One region of the Methylomonas sp. BW4-1 genome, then DNA from elsewhere that is predicted to be linked to it. Evidence: riboswitches for the same ligand, from Rfam matches in the RefSeq annotation. Region 1 holds a riboswitch; each other region holds the start of a gene.
The links. A riboswitch is a leader RNA that binds a small molecule or an ion and turns the genes downstream of it on or off. The one in region 1 is predicted to bind cyclic di-GMP.
Positions count from the first base shown of each region.

Region 1 (5,952 bases):
TTGTTTAGCAACCGCTTCGCCGTCGGCAAAGTCTTCCAGGCACAATTCCATATCGCCGGAACCGCTGATTTCATGCTTCACAGGACCCGCCAAAGGAGAACCCGCCCAGTCAGGATCCAGACCGGCCGTGCTGCAAGGGTTGTTTAGGAATTTAACGTACTGTTGCGCGCCGGTACCGGAACCGTCGATACGTTTGCAATAATGCACTTTAGTATCGTTAGGGGTTACGTTTCTGACAGTGCCGTCGGAATCGGTGTAAGTCAAACCAGCAGTCAAGGCGGTTAAGGCCGTACCGTTGACTTTAAACTCGGACCATCTTTTGATTTGACCGGAGATCAACTCAGCCACTTGTTGTTTGCTCAAGCTAGGCATACAGGCTTCGGTGTAATCGCCTGGTGCGCAGCTGCCGCCAAAACCGGCCAACAGGTTTTGCGCTCTTTGCAAAGCCACATACAAGTTATCGGAAACCGGCACACCAAACACCAAGGCCGCCGCAGGCACCACGTTCAGAGTCGCGTCGACGGCTACTGGATCAACCGCAGAAGCGTTTGAGGGTTTGTTTGGGCCCACAAACAATTTTGGCTCAACATCGGAAATACCGGCATCGGAGACCACGTTAGTCAGGTTAGCGCCGCTAGCGTTGCAAAACCAAGTGTTGGTTGCGCCTTGTTGGGTACAGTTACCGTTGTCGATACGCATCGCCGCAATCGCCACGCCGTCGATCAGCGGGTTAACGCCTTGCGCAGAACCGCCGGCAGAACGTTTGTGGAACAGGACTTTAGCAGTAGTTGCCGCAGAACCGTTAACGGTTAGGCCGGGTACGTTAGTAGAGTTCAGTGTGCAGAAATAAGCACTATGGTTTTTACCTTCGGAACCCGCTGTACCGTTGTCTTTAAATACATCCAAAGTACCGGCGTCGCACAAGTTCACAAACAAGGCAGCCAGGGCTTTGTCTTGCGCGGTAGCGCCGGACATGAAGATTTCGATATCCGGCGTGACGCTAGGCGCATGTGCAAATGCACCTTGCGAGAAACCTGCCAGAGAAGCCACTGCGATAGCAGCAGACAATAATTGCTTTTTCATTGTATATCTCTCAATTGATTGAATTTAAAGTGTGAGCCGACCCGTTCATGAAGGGGGAACCAGCGAAACAGAATCCGGCCGGCTCAAGACGTTTGCGGAATTAAACCGCCAGCGATTTACGACGAGTGGCGCGCAGTACGCCCATCAAACCGGCGCCGAACATCCAAACCGCGGCAGGTAGTGGCACAGCAGCAGGTGCAGCTGTATAGGTCAATGAGCCCACGTTACCGTTGATTGCAAAATTCCATACACCTGGGAAAGTTTCCAATTCGCCGGTATCGAAATCGTCGGCATTGACTTTTTCATGAACGAACGCCAAAGCGGTGCCCAGTTGGCCTTGCGCGGTGAATGGCAAAGCGGTTAAGAAATCGTTACCGTAAACAGCGGTGTAACCGTTTTGGCCGATAGTTTTGAAGGTGCTCAGGTTATTGGCGTTAGCATCTTGAGTTTGGACATAGCTGACCAAATCATTCCATACACCCATCGAATTACTGATGTCTGACCAATTTGTATCGATGCTAGCAGGAGAAGGTACTACTGAAGTGGTATAGAAGCCCGCTTTAACAACATCAGCTGGCTCGGCCAAAATCCCATGCCCACCAGAAACACCCCAAGTAACGTTGTTGCCGGCAGTGTAAGCAGCAGCGAACGATTGGAAGTTGTTGTCGCTCAGTGTGAATGACAATGGTTGGCTGGGGTTAGCCAAAAATTGTTCAACAGTGATGCCCAAATCCAGCGTGTAAGAGTTTTGTGCTGTGTAGTTAACCAGGTTAAACAAAAACTCACTACCGTCTGCTGTTGCATCGCCGATAGCTTGGATACGCGCTTCCGCGGCGCCTGAAGCGGCCGCTGCCAATACTGCAACTGCCAACAATTTTTTAGACAATTTCATTTTTAAAACCTCATGTTTAAATTTCGATTAATGACATAAGGTGACAGCCCAGCCGTCTTGACCAGCAAGACCCGTGACTTTCCGTCCCCGCTTCACAACGAGTTTGGCTTTTACACGCTTTAGATTGCACTCGACACCATCTAACATCCTGACAGCGCCGCTTTGTTGCCCCCGCGACCATGTTCCGCCTAGCCTCCTCCCTATCCTCTTCCTTCGCCGCTCCTTGTTCGTGCCGTCCGTGTTCCCTAGTTGCTCCCGAATCTTTGCTGAACGGCCGTTCCTCAACCCCTCAACTTGGCGCGAATTATTCCAGAGCAATAGCGGCGTTTCGGTTACAGCATTGTTAAATTAACGTGACATGTAATACATCTGTATTACAAAGCTGGCCGCTAACACGAAAATTCAGCTGATGACTGGGCGCGGGAGGGAGCTATGAAATTTAAGATTCTTTTTGCGGGCATTGCCTCACTGCCATTGAGCGAAAGAAGAAGCCCCTTCTCCCTCCGGGAGAAGGTTGGGATGAGGGGAGATAGAACCATCTGCTCTTAACTTAATAGCAGTGGGACGTGGTCTAGGTATGAATTGTCGTGAGCTCTCGACGGCAAAGCCCTTGCTGGCTATTGAGCAAGTTAGTTAAACCCAAAAAGTCCGTCATGCCGCCGGGATAAGGGCGTCCGGTGCCATGGATGGCAAGCTTCGAACTCTGCGTGCGCTGAACACGGCATTCCCCGACAAGCAAACGCCTTGCGACCGCTTCACCAATCCATTGCGACACTGGGCTCCCGCCTGCGCGGGAGCGACGGACGTTAAAGGCCAGGCTAATATGAAGGCGGGCTAAACAACGCCCAATAAGACTTTGGCGTTAACGATACCGTCCGCATCGGCCGGTTTTTCCACATCGATTTGCAGCACTTGCAAGCGGTGTTTGGTTTCCAAAATTGTCAACCATGACATCAGTCGGTCGAAGGCCAGATTTTCCAGCCAGACGCTGACTTTGTCCTCGCCTTCCGGGGACAGGTGTTTGATCGCCGGTTTTATCTCCAGCTGCTGGCTGCTGAAATCGACTAGAGCCAGCGGCGATTGATTAGCGCCATCCAATGCCGGTGCATCAACCGTAGCCTGTTGCCGCAAAGCCGCCGCTTCGTTGCCGACTTGTTGTAAGTAGGTATAGATTTGCTGTTGCGCCTGGATTTTTAGGTTCAGCAAGCGGCTTTGTTCAGCAATTGGTTGGTAAAACAGCAGGTATGCGCCATACATCAGCACGACCAACACACCACCCAGCGCCAGTACTCGCTCTCTGGGCGTTAATTCGGCGAAGCGTTGCGCTATGTCATTTTTCGCGAATCTCAAGTTGCGCCTCCACGCCGTTTGCACCGCTGTCGGCGGATTGAATTTTGACTTGCATGCTGCTTTGCAACTGCTGTTTGAATTGCTCCAGTTGGCCGATGTCGTCGGCAAGCAGATGTAACTGCAAACCGCCGTTCAGGAAATTGAGCTTTTTCAAGTGTACGGCCGGTGCGTCTTTCAACACCAAGCCGGAACGGTAGATCAAACGCATGAAGCCGCTACCGGCAAAAGCCTGTTGTTTTCTGAGCTGCGCCAGTTGTTGCTCGGCTTGGGCTTTGACATTGACGATGCGTTTCACCTCGGGAAAGCTTTGTTTGAACAGCGCTTGGGTTTTAGCGTCCAATTCGCTCAGCTCGGCTTGCTGTTGCCAGTAGGTGTGCAATAAGGCGTAGCTCTGCACCGCCAAGGCTACACCCAGAACAATGGCCGCCGGCAGCCACTGTTGCCAGCGGCCTACCTTTCGACTACTGACGGCATAAGCGCCGCTCAACAAATTCAGCTCGGAGGGCAATAATTCGACGGCACTCGCCATGAATGGCAAAGGCTTTGTTATGACTGTTTCCAAACAGGTATTTGCCAAACCGTCCGGCAGCTTGCTGTCTTCGCTGCCTTTGCATAGCAGTAACGTCTGAAAATCAGCACCTTCGGCACAGGCTTTTTCCAACAATTGCGGCAGAAATTGCGTATCCACGCCGCCGCCCAGATAGGCAGCGCTACGCAAAATAGCGTTGCTGTCGTCGAGCAACAAAGTGGCTTGCCCAGGCTGATACGGCAGGCATAAGGTTTCGGGATACGCGCCATCCAGCAGCAAACCGGCTTCTCGAAACGGTGTAAGCAGCGCCGCTAATGTTTCGTGGGTAATTGCCGCGACGGCGAGTTTGTCCCGGTCTTGCTTCAACCAAACCAGATGGTAATTTTCCACGTCCTCGGCAAGCAGGTCTTCCAAGGCAAACGGCAAGGCTTTTTTCAGTTGTGCGGTGGTTTTAACCGCCAGCTCGATTTGTAATAACAACACCGAGGCAGCCGGCAATAACAGCAGCACAGACTTACCCTGCGCAGCCGCTGCCAACTCGGCCATCGTGCCTGATGTCGGCTGGCTATCAGGCTCGACAAGATTCAACCATTCCAGTTTATCGGCCGATTCGGCGCCGAATCTGACCAGCAGTTTTTCAGCCATGCGCCAAGCCCTGGCGCTGGCGCTGGCGCTTCACCACTTGCGCGCCACCACTATCGCGCTGCAATTGCGACTCAAACTGCAAATGGGTTTTGCCCATATCGATTTGCCCTTGTAATAAAAAGTGTTGCGAACTGACGCCCAAGCCGTATTTACCGATGCCGGCGTCGGCAACCGTTTCATCTTTTAAAAATTCGGCGACTTTTGCAAAAGGCTTGCCTCGGGCTCTGAACATGGATTCCGCCTGATCGGCGCTGATGTCGTCCGCCAAGCAACGCAACACGGTGGCACTGGCGGTATTAACATTCAGCGGCGCGTAACCCTCCACCGCGTAGACATAAGGCAGCAATTTCAGATAGGTCTCGCGCGTCATGCCTTGTACCAACAGCAACTCGCTGACATCGGCAAATTGCCGGTTAGCGGCGCGATAAGCCGGCTTTTTGCGCGTGTAGGTTTCGTCTTCCGCGCCATGCGGATACCTGACATCCATATCCGCATCAACCCAATCGGCAATCGCCTGCACCAGCTCGGCTTTCAGTTTTAGAATGGCCAGCAAGCGTTCCAGACGCTTTATATCGTCCTTGGAAATTTTGCCCTCCACCAATAGGTTGTTCAGATTGATTCGCCCCTGCAAATCTTCAATCTGTGCTTGCATCGTGCCGCCAGTCACCACGGTCGTTGCCAGCGGTTTGGACCAGGTATCATCCACACCATCGACATCACCCGACAGCCGGCCAATCGCCCAACTTTCCAAGCCATACGCATATTCCCAGGCTTGCATGCTGCGCAGTTGATTTTCGGTGCGGCGTATATCCAGCTGCCGCGCGCTGGACATGGACACGACCGCGACCGTGGCGATGGCCAGTATCAGCATCACCGTGATCAACGCGATCCCTCGTTGATTCTGATCTAGCGACTTCATTCCCGCACCAGAAACAGCCGGCGCATGTCGCCCAGACCGGCCAAGTTAAAATTAGCTTCCACCGCTTTGGGTAATCCGCTGCCGTCCGCCGGCCAATGCGTCATCCAGTCGCTGCCGTAAAAGCGCAATTCAAGCGCGCTCACATTCAGCAATTTTTTCCGGCGAAATTGCGTCTGCTGGGTACGGTCCAACACGATCCAGACCTGCCTGTACAAACTGCCGTTTTCCAGTCGATAACTGACACGCTGCAGATCACTTCGCATCGACAACGCCGACCATTCCGGCACGCTGCGGGTCAATGTCAATAATTCCTCGCCATTTCCGCCGGAAAATGCCGGCTGTTCGCTGCCGAACTCGTCCCGAATCGAGCGCGGCAAAGCCTGGGCTAAATCTTCGTTCAGCAAGTACAAGGTTTGCTGCAACGCGGCGATGCTGTCCGAGCGCTGTTCGGTACCGGCTCTGGCGTCCAACACCGCACCCAATCCGGCGTAAGCCATTGCCGCCATGATCGCAAACACGGCCATCGCGATCAGG
Region 1 is NZ_CP184125.1:2,732,320-2,738,271, forward strand. Features, by position in the region: gene ACH5Y9_RS12575 (hypothetical protein) at 1-1,083, opposite strand, end outside; gene ACH5Y9_RS12580 (hypothetical protein) at 1,184-1,975, opposite strand; cyclic di-GMP riboswitch class I at 2,015-2,093, opposite strand; gene gspM (type II secretion system protein GspM) at 2,810-3,325, opposite strand; gene gspL (type II secretion system protein GspL) at 3,306-4,499, opposite strand; gene gspK (type II secretion system minor pseudopilin GspK) at 4,492-5,418, opposite strand; gene gspJ (type II secretion system minor pseudopilin GspJ) at 5,415-5,952, opposite strand, start outside.

Region 2 (5,952 bases), 2.6 Mb from region 1:
CTGATGAACACCAATAGCGCGGTTTCGGTAGCGTTCACCGCCGCGACCAGACGTATCATCTTGCACCACGGCCAGGTGCAATTTACGGTGGCAAAGGATAGCCGGCGGCCTTTCGACGTAGTGGCCGACGAGTTGACGGTCCGCGCCTTGGGCACGGTGTTTGACGTGTATAAAACCGCGACCGGGCCTACCGAGGTGAGCGTCCAGGAGCATGCCGTAGCGGTCAGTACGGCGGGTCGGGACAGTGACGTTACCGTCGCCCAGGGGCAAGGCTTGGTCTATCAACCCGGACTGCCGCTGCCGCATCCGCGGGCCGTGGGCGCGGAACAGTCCGCTTGGCGGCAGCATCGCCTGGTGATCAACGATAGACCTTTAGCTGACTTGATCAGCGAGTTGGAGCGCTATCGATTGGGACGGATATTTCTGGCGGATGCCGCACTTAAAAATCTGCGGGTAACCGGGGTGTTTTCTCTGGATACGCCCGATGAGGCACTGTCCTCGGTGCGTAAAGCACTGGCTTTGCAAGAAACCCGTATCGGTCCCTGGTGGGTGCTGCTGCATCGCTGATTTTTTGGGTGCTGTAAGCCACTCCGGGCAGCGCGCGCATGTCCAAAACGGTTTGGCGCATATGGGTCGAAAAATCCAGCCCACCGGCTCGAGCCTTCAACGGCTGTTCCCTATTTACCCGCATTCAAGCAAAAGTCGTCCCTCCGCCGGAAACTTCCTCAGTCGCGCAGCGCTGCGATTTTTTCAACGCGGTTTTGCCGGAATGGAGACGATTTTTTGCCAATCAGGAAATTTTTGTGATCGATTTTTGTGCTGAAACGACTTCTATGTTGAGAAACATTATTTTTCGGACAGGACGGATCTTGAAAGCACGGATTAACGATTTTCGCTACCCGCTGGCAGTGGACGTATGGCATCGGCCAGCCGTATATCTGTGCTATGCGCTGAAAGGCAATCGTGTCGGCGTCGATACCTGGGTGTTGATCGGGCTGGTGGCGGCCGGCGGACAATTGATCAGCGGCCAGGCGGTCGCTACGGAAGTGGTTCGCCACTTCAATATCGGCCGCCAGTCCTTAAACAACGCGCTGATTCAATTTGCCGCGCAAGCCAAGTTGGAATTGATTTTTTCAGCGGACATGTTGCGTGAGCTCGCCAGTCCGGAGCTGCGCGGGGACATGTCGGCAGAGCAGGCGTTGACACACTTGCTGCATGGCAGCGGTTTTACCTACCGTTTTATCGATACCGACACGGTGACTTTGGAACGCAGTCCGGCGGCAAAAGAAGTGTCTAGCCTGCCGCCCCCCGTTACCTTGGATGCCATGACTGTCGTGGGCTCGAAAACAGCGGAGGCCGGTGCGGAAATCGCCACCGAGCCGATGCTTGACGAGGCGCGGACCTATGCCGTCAGCCATATTGCCAGCGCTACCGGAACCGACACGCCAATCAAGCAAATCCCGCAGTCCGTGCACGCGCTTAACCGCCCCTTGTTAGACGACCAGCAAACGATCAACCTCAGCGAATCCTTAGTCAATGTTAGCGGCATAGTGGCGCGTAATACGCTTTACAGTCCGGTTATCGAAGGCACCTTAATTCGCGGTTTTCGTTCCGAACAACTGCTGGATGGCTTTACCCAGTACTACAACCCCGGCGACCGGGAAAGCACTATTAATATCGACAGAATCGAGGTGCTGAAGGGTTCCAACGCCTTGCTCTACAGCGGCGGCTCGGGCTCCCCGGTGGGCGGGGTGGTGAATCTGCTTGCCAAATTGCCGCAGGCCAAAGCCTTTGGCGAAGCGGGTTTTAGAATCGGCAGCCACAGCTTTTATCAGCCGTTTTTCGATGTCAATCAACCCCTAAACGCCAATATTTTGTTGCGCATGACCGGTGAATATACCAACGCCAGACACGACATCGACATAATCGAAACGCAGCGTTTTAACCTTAACCCGGCCCTGACGCTGACCGATAACGACCAAACCCGTTTGACGATCCAAGCCAAACTGTCGCGTTGGCAGCAACCGGAGTACCAGGGCTTGCCCGCCACCGGCAGCATCGCTGGTGATTTTGCTACCCGGCCCGATCTGTTCCCGGGGCCGGCCAATCTGCCCGATAGCCATTCAGATGCCGATGCGGTATGGGCTACGCTGGACCGGCAGCTCACCGGGAGCTGGCGCTTAAACCTGAAGGCGCGCTATGCGCAGGCTAAATTCGACGAGAAAATTCAGACCCTGTTCGGCAGCGATGGCCTGGTCGCGGACCGACCCTTGTTGCCGGCATCGCACTGGGCATTAGTGAACGCCGAATTGTTTCAACAACAGCATGAACGCAGCGTATTGGGCAATTTGCAGGGCAAATTTAAGCTGGGTCCCAGCGAAAATAATTTGTTACTGGGCGCGGATTACAGCCGTTTGCAAGATGCCGGCTTTATCGAGGGCGATTTCGGCGCCTTAGGATTCGGCGTAGGTACGGTCGATCTGCGGGCACCGCTATTTGACTCCCCTTATGCCGTACCCGGTCCGGGCCGGGAAAATCAGTTCATCGAAAACCTCACTTACGGCGCTTACCTGCAGTGGCAAAGCACGCTGTACCGGCGATTGCATTGGCTGTCCGGGCTTAGGCTGGGCAAGGTGGGTATCGATTTTAATAACGCGCAAACCGGGGTAAATGTCACCACGGATACGCTGAAATGGTTGCCGCGCCTCGGCGGCGTGATCGACCTAAACGAGGAGGTTTCCTGGTTTATTTCCTATAGCGAAGGCATGCGCGGCCAACCGTTTGTCAATTTCGTCGATACGCCGGCGCCGGAATTGTCCAATCATCTGGAAACCGGTTTGAAATTCAATTTTGCGAATCAATTCAGCGGCCAACTGGCGCTCTACCAAATTGAGCGTAGCCAGGTCGCGGTCACCGACAGCAGCGATTTCCTGCGGCGTTCGGTCGCCGCAGGGAAGCAACGCTCGCGCGGTATCGAAATGGATTTGCTCTGGCAACCGGTCGAGGGCTTCAGCGTGCTGGCAAACTATGCGCATACCGACGCCCGCTTCATGGACGATAAAGCCGGGGTGGCTGCCGGCAATCGCTTGGCTCAAGTCCCGGAAGATGCCGGGCGGCTCTGGGCGCATTACCGTTTTCAGCAGGATGAGTTGCAAGGTTTTAGCTTGGGTTTCGGCGTGTACGCCCGCGCCGGCGCTTATTTATCCAATAACAATCGCTTTAAAACCGCCGGCTACCACAGCTTCGACGCGGCGTTGGCTTACGAAACCGGGCGTTTCCAATGGGCGGCCACGGTCAAAAATCTCAGCGATGAGGATTATTTTCAGCCCTACGGCTATTTCGAAGGCCGGGTAGCGCCGGCAGCCGGCCGCGCCGGGTTTCTAAGTTTTTCAATCAAGTACTGATGCCGTCGTTAACTATTTGCCACAGGAGTTTTTCAGGAGCACCTCACTCAGGGATTTAGAGTGATGTCGTAAGGATCGCGACAAACATGCCACATCCGCCGCGAGACGGAGCCGGAAAGCCACGGGTCTTGGAGATTAAGACAGCCGGGTTACCTGCCAGTTAAAGACCCTAAATTCGGGTTGGCGATTTGCAGATTAACTTTAACCGTAATTTATTAAGGAATAAAAAATGACAATCTTGCACTACAACCGCACTCAATGGGTAAGCGCCGGCCTGCTCGCCTTCAGCGCATTGACCGCCGTTTTGGCGCCTGCTACAGCCAGCGCTGCACAAGTTAGCGGCGATGCCACCATTACCATCAACAATGCCGCTTTTGCGGCGGCATCGGTCAATGTCGGCAGTGGCTATCCGAATGGCTGGATTGTCGCGAAACATTGGGGTGCCAGCGACAATTTACTGGGTATCACCGGTGCAACCACCGGCGGAACGACGCTATCGGCAACCGCCAGCACAGCGATGTCGTTTGCGGTTAACGCCAACACCACGACCAACAGCTATCCGGCTGCCGGTCCCTATGGCCGTACCGAACAAGCCACGACGATGGACGCCGGCAATACCTCGGTTGGCCAAATCGGTTTGAGCGGCGCCTGGTTGTTGACCAGCCAAGGCGGCAGCGGCATTTTGACGCCATACGACTTTAGCCTGGTAAAAACCGGGAGCACTTGGAATATCAAAACCTACGATACCGGTTTTGGCTACCAAAATTTCTTGAAGCTGACCAACGTCTCCGAGTCGCTAAGCAGCAATGGCGAATTACTACTGAGCGGCGATTTGCAATGGACCGGATTGTGGGCCGGTTTGGTTGGCGCCAATACCAATGCCGTGGTCGGTACTTTTAGCCTGGCGCCCAGCACGGCGCCATCGGCGGTACCGGTACCGGCGGCGGTCTGGATGTTCGGCAGCGGGCTGCTGGGCTTGCTGGGTAAAAGTCGTAGAAAAGCCTCGGTCGCGGCCTAACTCGCAAATTGGGCTTGGGGCGGTCGCCAAGATTCGCTTCGGGCCCGGACTTTCGGCAATAAATCCCTCTTCGTGCCCGCATGCCGTCGACTACGGCCGCTTGTGTATTTAGGCAGGGAGAGGGCTTATTCTGACCATCCGCTGATAGGGATTTTATGAAGATCAACAAAAACTGTGGCTATCCCGCTTTGGTGGTGCGGGCGATGCTAGCCATCGGTCTGGGAGTGGCCTCAGCAAGCGCTGAAGCCACGCTATTGAATGCGCCTTCCGGCGGTACGTTTACGATGAACCTGGACCGGAATGCGCTGGCACCTTATGCCGGGGGCTATTACTTGTCGACGTTTTGGAGTACGGCAACGTCCAATGCTCATAATCCGGCCAACACCGGCGACCATTTGCTTAGCCAGCTCAATACCACCGAGATTTCCGGACTCAATCAGGTGTTCGAGTTGACGGCTATCGGTAACGATCCTAGTCCGCAAGCCAGTCAGCGTTACGTCAAAGCCACATCAGCCGATTTTGCCATCGATACCATCACGCTGGCCGGCGTGGCCGGGGCACAAGTGGGCATGACCGGCGTGCAGGGTTTTTATGCGCCGAACTGGCCGCCGACTGGAGCCGGCTTGGTCAACGGCGATTTTTCGCTGCTTTACGATGCCAACCGGCAAACTTTGGGCCGCACCGGTTGGTACCTAGCCAATAACATTTATTTCACGATGGCGGTGTACGACTTAAGCAATCTAAGCCTGAACTTTAGTAACGCCGGAAACTGGCAGTTGAGCGGCGATTTACTGATGTCGCCGGAAAACGCCGGCATGTTGCAAGGCGCGCAACTGGTCGATGTCGGCAGTTTCTGTTTGGGCACGGGTGCCTATGCCGGTTGCGGACAGGTATCGGCGGTGCCGCTACCCGCTGCGGTCTGGTTATTCGCTAGCGGCTTTTTGGGCTTTATCGGCATAGGCCGTAGGCCATATCTTTCAAGGAGTGTGACATTATGAAAATCAATAATCATCGATCATCCACCTGGCTATTAGCCGTTTTCGGTGTATTGTCGATCAGCCAAGCCCACGCTGCGACAGTCAGCGGCGGTGCGCTGGTCCTTAACCTAAACCGCGATGTGCTAATCGCCAGCCTTGACGTGAACGATTATCCGGACACGCCCACCGCGGACTTTCCGATTTGCTGCCGGCCTTCTATTTATCTGGAAGAGTTTTACGACGCTTCGGCGGCATCAAAAACCTTTGTTGAGCTGCGGGACGGCAATACGCCGGATTTGTACGATACGGTGGCCGATGAAATTCCGGCAACCGGTTTGCAATTTAGTGTCAACGGGCTGAGTCCGATAGTCAATCCGGGCGGGCGGCAGAACAGAAATACCACTTTCGCGTTCGAGCCCGGCAATTTGTTCGGCACTGCCAGCGGTAGTATCGGTCTGGGCGGTGTCATGCGTTTTAGGGTGGACGTCGATCCGCCGACCAATAGAGTGTTGTTGGGCGATATGACCTTGGAATACGATCCGGCTCTTGAAGC
Region 2 is NZ_CP184125.1:5,316,974-5,322,925, forward strand. Features, by position in the region: gene ACH5Y9_RS24815 (FecR family protein) at 1-567, shown strand, start outside; gene ACH5Y9_RS24820 (TonB-dependent siderophore receptor) at 870-3,404, shown strand; cyclic di-GMP riboswitch class I at 3,483-3,561, shown strand; gene ACH5Y9_RS24825 (hypothetical protein) at 3,634-4,422, shown strand; gene ACH5Y9_RS24830 (hypothetical protein) at 4,578-5,420, shown strand; gene ACH5Y9_RS24835 (hypothetical protein) at 5,417-5,952, shown strand, end outside.
Region 2: it holds a riboswitch for cyclic di-GMP, as region 1 does, so the genes downstream of both, ACH5Y9_RS24825 (hypothetical protein) here and ACH5Y9_RS12580 (hypothetical protein) in region 1, are expected to answer to the same signal.

Region 3 (5,952 bases), 2.6 Mb from region 1:
TTATCGTTATCAAGAGCTGGTAGCCGAAGGTGGCATTGATGCCTTAATCGACAAAAACCGCCGGTCTCCGAATCTGAAGAATCGCGTCGATGAAAGCATTGAGCTGGCAGTGAAAGCCTATGCGGTTGAGTGGCCAGCGCATGGACAGCATCGAACCAGTAATGAACTGCGTAAACAAGGGGTATTCGTATCCGGCAGCGGCGTTCGCTCCATCTGGTTACGGCATGACCTGGAGAACTTTAAAAAGAGGCTTAAAGCACTGGAAGCCAAGGTAGCCGCCGAAGGGTTAATGCTGAGCGATGCGCAGATTGCGGCGTTGGAGAAAAAGCAGCAGGATGATCAAGCCTGCGGCGAAATCGAAACAGCCCATCCCGGTTACCTGGGTTCGCAGGATACCTTTTACGTTGGCAACCTCAAAGGGGTTGGGCGGATTTACCAGCAGACTTACGTGGACACCTACAGCAAAGTCGCTCACTGCAAACTGTACACCACCAAAACGCCGATTACTGCCGCGGACATCCTGAATGACAAAGTATTGCCGTTCTATGAAGCCAACGCATTACCCGTTCTACGCATTCTGACGGATCGCGGCACAGAATATTGTGGCAAGGTCGAACAGCATGATTATCAGCTATACCTGGCGATCAACGACATCGACCATACCAAAACCAAGGCCATGTCACCGCAAACCAATGGGATTTGCGAACGCTTCCATAAGACCATCTTGCAGGAGTTCTATCAGGTCACGTTCCGCAAAAAGCTCTATAGCGACCTGGATCAACTCCAAAAAGATCTGGACGAATGGCTGGTTTATTACAACAATGACCGAACTCATCAGGGCAAAATGTGCAACGGCAGAACGCCGATGGATACCTTGCTGGATGGAAAACAGATTTGGGCTCAAAAAAATCTGAACCAAATCTAATCTGACAGACACCCCGCAAAAACGGTAACTGTCAGATCAGGTCTGAGCTAATACAAATAATATCTTCCTTTCCTAAATGGTGCTGGTCACCTACTCTTTTACCGGCCGTTTTTCCAGCTTTCTTTGCAAGGTTCTTCTGTGCATATTCAATGCTCTGGCGGCGGCAGAGATGTTACCGTCGTGTTGCATCAGCACCTTTTGCAAGTGTTCCCACTCCAAGCGCTTTACCGATAGCGGATTGTCACTGATAGCTACCGACGCATCGCCTTCGTTTTTGTATAAGGCACTAACAATCTCATCGGCATTCGCCGGCTTGGTCAGATAATGGATAGCACCTAATTTTATAGCCTCTACAGCTGTGGCTATACTGGCAAAGCCGGTCAACATGACGATTTGGGTATTGTCATCCAAGGAAATCAATTTTTTGACCATTTCCAGACCGGAGTCAAAACCGATTCGTAAGTCGATTACCGCATATTCGGGCTCGGTTTGTTCCGCCAGTTTCATTGCCGTATCGACATCATTGGCGACAGTCACTTGAAAATTGCGCTTTTCCAACGCCGGCTTCAGCACCGAACAAAAGGTGACGTCATCATCGACCAGCAATAAATTGGGCTTATCCATAGGTAATTGGTTCATGCATACTCTCCTTAGCTAATAGCGGCAAACTGATTTCGACGCAGGCGCCGCCCGACTCTAAATTACTGAACTGTATTTTACCGCCGAGCCGCTTGATAGTGGTATAAGTCAAAAACAAGCCAACCCCCATGCCTTGCTTATTGCTCTTGACCGGTTGATGCCCGGCAAACTCGATAAATTCAGCGGGCAAACCTGGACCGAAATCCCTGATTTTCAAGTTTAGTGTTTCTTCATCCCATTCCACATGAAACTCGATGCCCGCATCGACCGGCGATGCCTCAGCTGCGTTATTTAGAATATTGATGATAGAGTGAGTCACGGTACGTTCCGCAATCACGCGCGCATCCATATCCACATTCGGCGAAATAAATAGTTTCAGCCGGGTAGCGGCTTTATGCGTGCGCCACTGGCCCAATACTTCATCGATATACTCGCTCACCAGCATCACCTTGCCGGATTCCGCCCGCATCTCGCCGGCGGAGGCCGACATCACCGACAAGGCTTGTTTGCAGCGATCAATCTGCTGCTGAACAATCACCAGTTTCTGGTGCATATCCGGGTAACGATGCTCCGACAACTCTTCCGCCATTTCATGCGTCAAAATGGCAATCGTCCCCAACGGTGTGCCCATATCGTGCGCGGCACTAGCCGCCAAGGTGCCCAGGGATACAACTCGTTCGTCGCGTAGCGCACTCTCGCGGGCATCCGCTAAATTTCGCTCACGTTCTTTCAAGGTTTTGGACAGTTCGACTACGAAAAAAGCCACCAAGCCGGCGCTAAACACAAAACCAAACCACATACCGAATACATGCAGATTGAAATAACGCCTGTCGTTCATCAAATGCATTTGCAGGCTCATTTCCGGCGTCATCTCCGTCATCGCCGGATGGGCCATGTGCGGCTCGACAACCGGCAAGGGTACGTTGTAGGCAATCAGCACCGTATACACGCAGGAGGTAATGATCACCATATTCCAGGCATAAGCCTGCGGCAGCATGATGGCAGTTACAATCAAAGGCAGCAGAAACACCCAGATGATGGGGTTTGATGCGCCACCGGTCAAATAAAGTAAGTAGGCCAGTGCGAGCACATCCATGCATATTTGCGAAAAAATCTCGTGCTCGGTAACTTCTTCCGGCGTCCTCAGCCGTAGCCAGGTGTAAAGATTAAGTATGGAAATCGCAAAAATCGCCAGCCAAAGCTGGTTTTGCGGCAAATTAATACCCAGACCGTTCACCGCAATAAACACCGCCACCGTAACGGCAAACAGCATCAAATTTCTAAGAATGTATAACCAACGCAGGTTTTCGCGAATGGATATTTCGGCTTTGGGCAGAATGTGTGAAAGCATAGAAACAACACTAAATTGAAGAAAGCATCGCAGCGATATACGACCGCCGCTTGCTTGAGAAGGTGGAAAGCCGACCAAACCTGGATGGCGGCCACCTAAGTATTCAATCGATTTTTGATAGCAAGCTTCACTCCAACCGCTAAGCGCAAGAGCAAATACGGAATTAAGCTAGCCGCTTACAAGATCGAAAGATAATCTACTAACTAATCCTTTCGGAGCAAGCGCCGCGGCCTGACGAATCATGTCCCAAAAAATAGTGCGGCATATCACGCACCAGCCAAACGCCAGCCGCCGTTTTTATCCACCCATCTCATGCTCAGCCAGTACCAAAACGTCATAGGCAGCATCATCGCAAACCATTCCCAATCGTCGATCAAAAATAATTTGGCAACCCAGCCATTGCCATCGAAATAGAGCGGCCAAGGCACACAGTAAAGAGTAAAAACAATACTACTCCAGATCAACAGTAACGCACCTTTACGGGTTTCTATACTGGACAGGGCCAGGAACACCCACAGCGGGGTTTTATCGGTTTTTTGCATACATCTCTCCACTGAAAAATCTCGTGCCAACCCAATGAGCGGCGCAACAACCTAACAATAAACGACTAGAAAATAAAGAAATTCCTGATCAAATCCCTCAAATCAAACTTCACTACCAAGCGGGGATTATCTTTCAGCAATTGAACTGTGTTATTTAAAATAAGCGCATGCGCTATTTCGCTGAATTTCGCCCGCAGCTCACTCATGCCATCCCAGGCAAAATAAGCAGCAATACAATGATATTTATATATTTTATTAAGTTGGCCCGCTATTCGCTGTAACTAGTGTACTTGCTTCGTGGTTTGCTTTCCGAAAAGCGGTTAGTAGGTCTCTATCCCTGCCATGTCTGCCGCTGGCGGAATGAGCAAATCTCTGAAAGCAAGCTTTGCCACACCCGTCGTGAGGCGGGGCCGGAAAATCACGGTTCTTAAAAAACGATTTAAAGAAGGCCGGATTGCCCCCATGCGCGCCATGGGCGAGGGCAAAGTTTGGCTCGCTGCTGTTGGTCAAGTTTTGTCAGTTTCGCTGTTACCTTTAATTCCAATAACAAAGAGGACGATCATGATCTTTCATAAAACGGCTATAGCAGCTATTTTGACAACTGGCCTGTCGGCTGTTTCCAGCCAAGCGTTCGCGCACTCTTACTACAACCTGACCGGCGCGGGCACAGTAGCCTCCGGTAACTCCGCTATCGGCTTCGGCATCGCCAACAGCATCAACGGCACAGACGGTGTATCTGCAAACTCCAACGGCACCAATAGAGTCGCTAACGGTACCAACGTTTATACAGTCGGCGACTTAAACGCGAACACCTTAATTCCGGGCACAGGTACCGCGGCTGAGACAGCCACAGAAGTAGCAGGCAATCTGCCCTATATGTGGTATTCAGGTCAGCATACAACAGCTACAGGTTTCACCAAACGCGAATTACATACCGGCTCCAGCGCTACAGACAACGATGGCGCACTGACAGCAAACCTTATTAGCTCAAACCCTAGCTTCGGCACCAACACTATCGGTAGCTTGTGGAAAGCTTACTCGGACAAAAACGGCGGCACCAACGCCGCCACCTGGGGCACCATCATGGCCGATCTGCCAGCTAATGGCGACCATCCTTACTTAGCGGTAGCAGGCAATTCGGCATCAACCGGCCTGGGACTGGACTACGGCTTGATTCATATTAGCTGCGGCGCAAACACGGCAAGCGCTAACTGCGCCAGCGCGGGCAATATCAAAACCACCATTACCGTGAAAAACGACGCCGATTACAGCCAATTTAACGGCTTATTGGACGTGGCCCTGTATCGCAATGTGGACAGCAGTTCCACATCTGACCGTAACGCGGCTGCCACAATCGGCGAAACGGGCCTGCAAGGCTCAAGCTTGGGCGAAGCTATCTGGACAGCCAGCATGAGCAGCACTTCCGACACCTTGTTCTACTCGTTTGTGTTCGACCAAGCCGAGTGGAATGCCACAGGCACACCCGGGCTGCACACCAATGGCTTTTATACCTTGGTGGTCGGCGCGCACGGTGGCGGCGCGCTCGATGGCGTAACCTACGACGTACTGGTTACCACTTCGGCAGTGCCTGTTCCAGGCGCAGTCTGGCTGTTCGGCAGCGCGATGGCCGGCTTGATCGGTTTCGGCCGCCGCAAACAAGCACTAGCGGCTTAATTACCCAGCGGGGTTGCCGCCAAACAACGGCAATCCCCTCACCAAGCGCTGTTTAACAACAGGCTTTAACTCATATATTTAATTCGATAGAGATCCAAAATGACTGCAAACTTAACCTTTAAGAAACTAGCATTAGCCGGCGCCATGGGCGCGTTAATGTCGATCAGCGGCATGGCTAGCGCTCACGTAACCTACAATTTAGCTTCCGGAGATCCCTTACCGGACGGTTCTGCCGCAGGCCCATGGTCGGCCGGCGATCCAGGCTATATTGGCAATTTGCCCGCCACCTGGGTAGCGATGATCCACAATGACGGCGGCGTTGCCAACTCGCAAACCGCCAGCGGCCACGGCATAGGCATGGGCGCCAAAGCTTATAAAGACGGCGCGACAAACTGGGGGCATACCGCCGATTACGGTTTGTTTGAACTGCATGCCGATGCGGAAGTGACCATCACCGTATCGTCGGACGGCTCCAATCTGCGCCCGGCTTTTGGTTTGTGGAGCGGCTGGGATACCGCGGGTAGCAGCAGTCGTCATCAAGAATACCTGAACAACGGTGCTCTGAATCCCATGGCTGCCAGCCCACTTGGCACAACGCTGGCTTTGGTTGACGCAAACGCCTGGGCCTTCGCAGCCACTCAAGGCACCACCGCCAGCGCGACGCTGACCCGTTTCCTGACTGCCGGTACTTACACACTGATTTTGGGTGGTTACGACGGCACGGTAGGCGGCGCCAATCTGGCCTATACCGCTACCATCTCCGCCGCCGCATCACCGGTACCCGTGCCGGGTGCAGTTTGGCTGTTCGGTAGCGCGATGGC
Region 3 is NZ_CP184125.1:132,884-138,835, reverse strand. Features, by position in the region: gene ACH5Y9_RS00625 (IS481 family transposase) at 1-925, shown strand, start outside; gene ACH5Y9_RS00620 (response regulator transcription factor) at 1,016-1,564, opposite strand; gene ACH5Y9_RS00615 (ATP-binding protein) at 1,542-2,915, opposite strand; gene ACH5Y9_RS00610 (hypothetical protein) at 3,182-3,457, opposite strand; cyclic di-GMP riboswitch class I at 3,835-3,919, shown strand; gene ACH5Y9_RS00605 (hypothetical protein) at 4,019-5,131, shown strand; gene ACH5Y9_RS00600 (hypothetical protein) at 5,231-5,952, shown strand, end outside.
Region 3: it holds a riboswitch for cyclic di-GMP, as region 1 does, so the genes downstream of both, ACH5Y9_RS00605 (hypothetical protein) here and ACH5Y9_RS12580 (hypothetical protein) in region 1, are expected to answer to the same signal.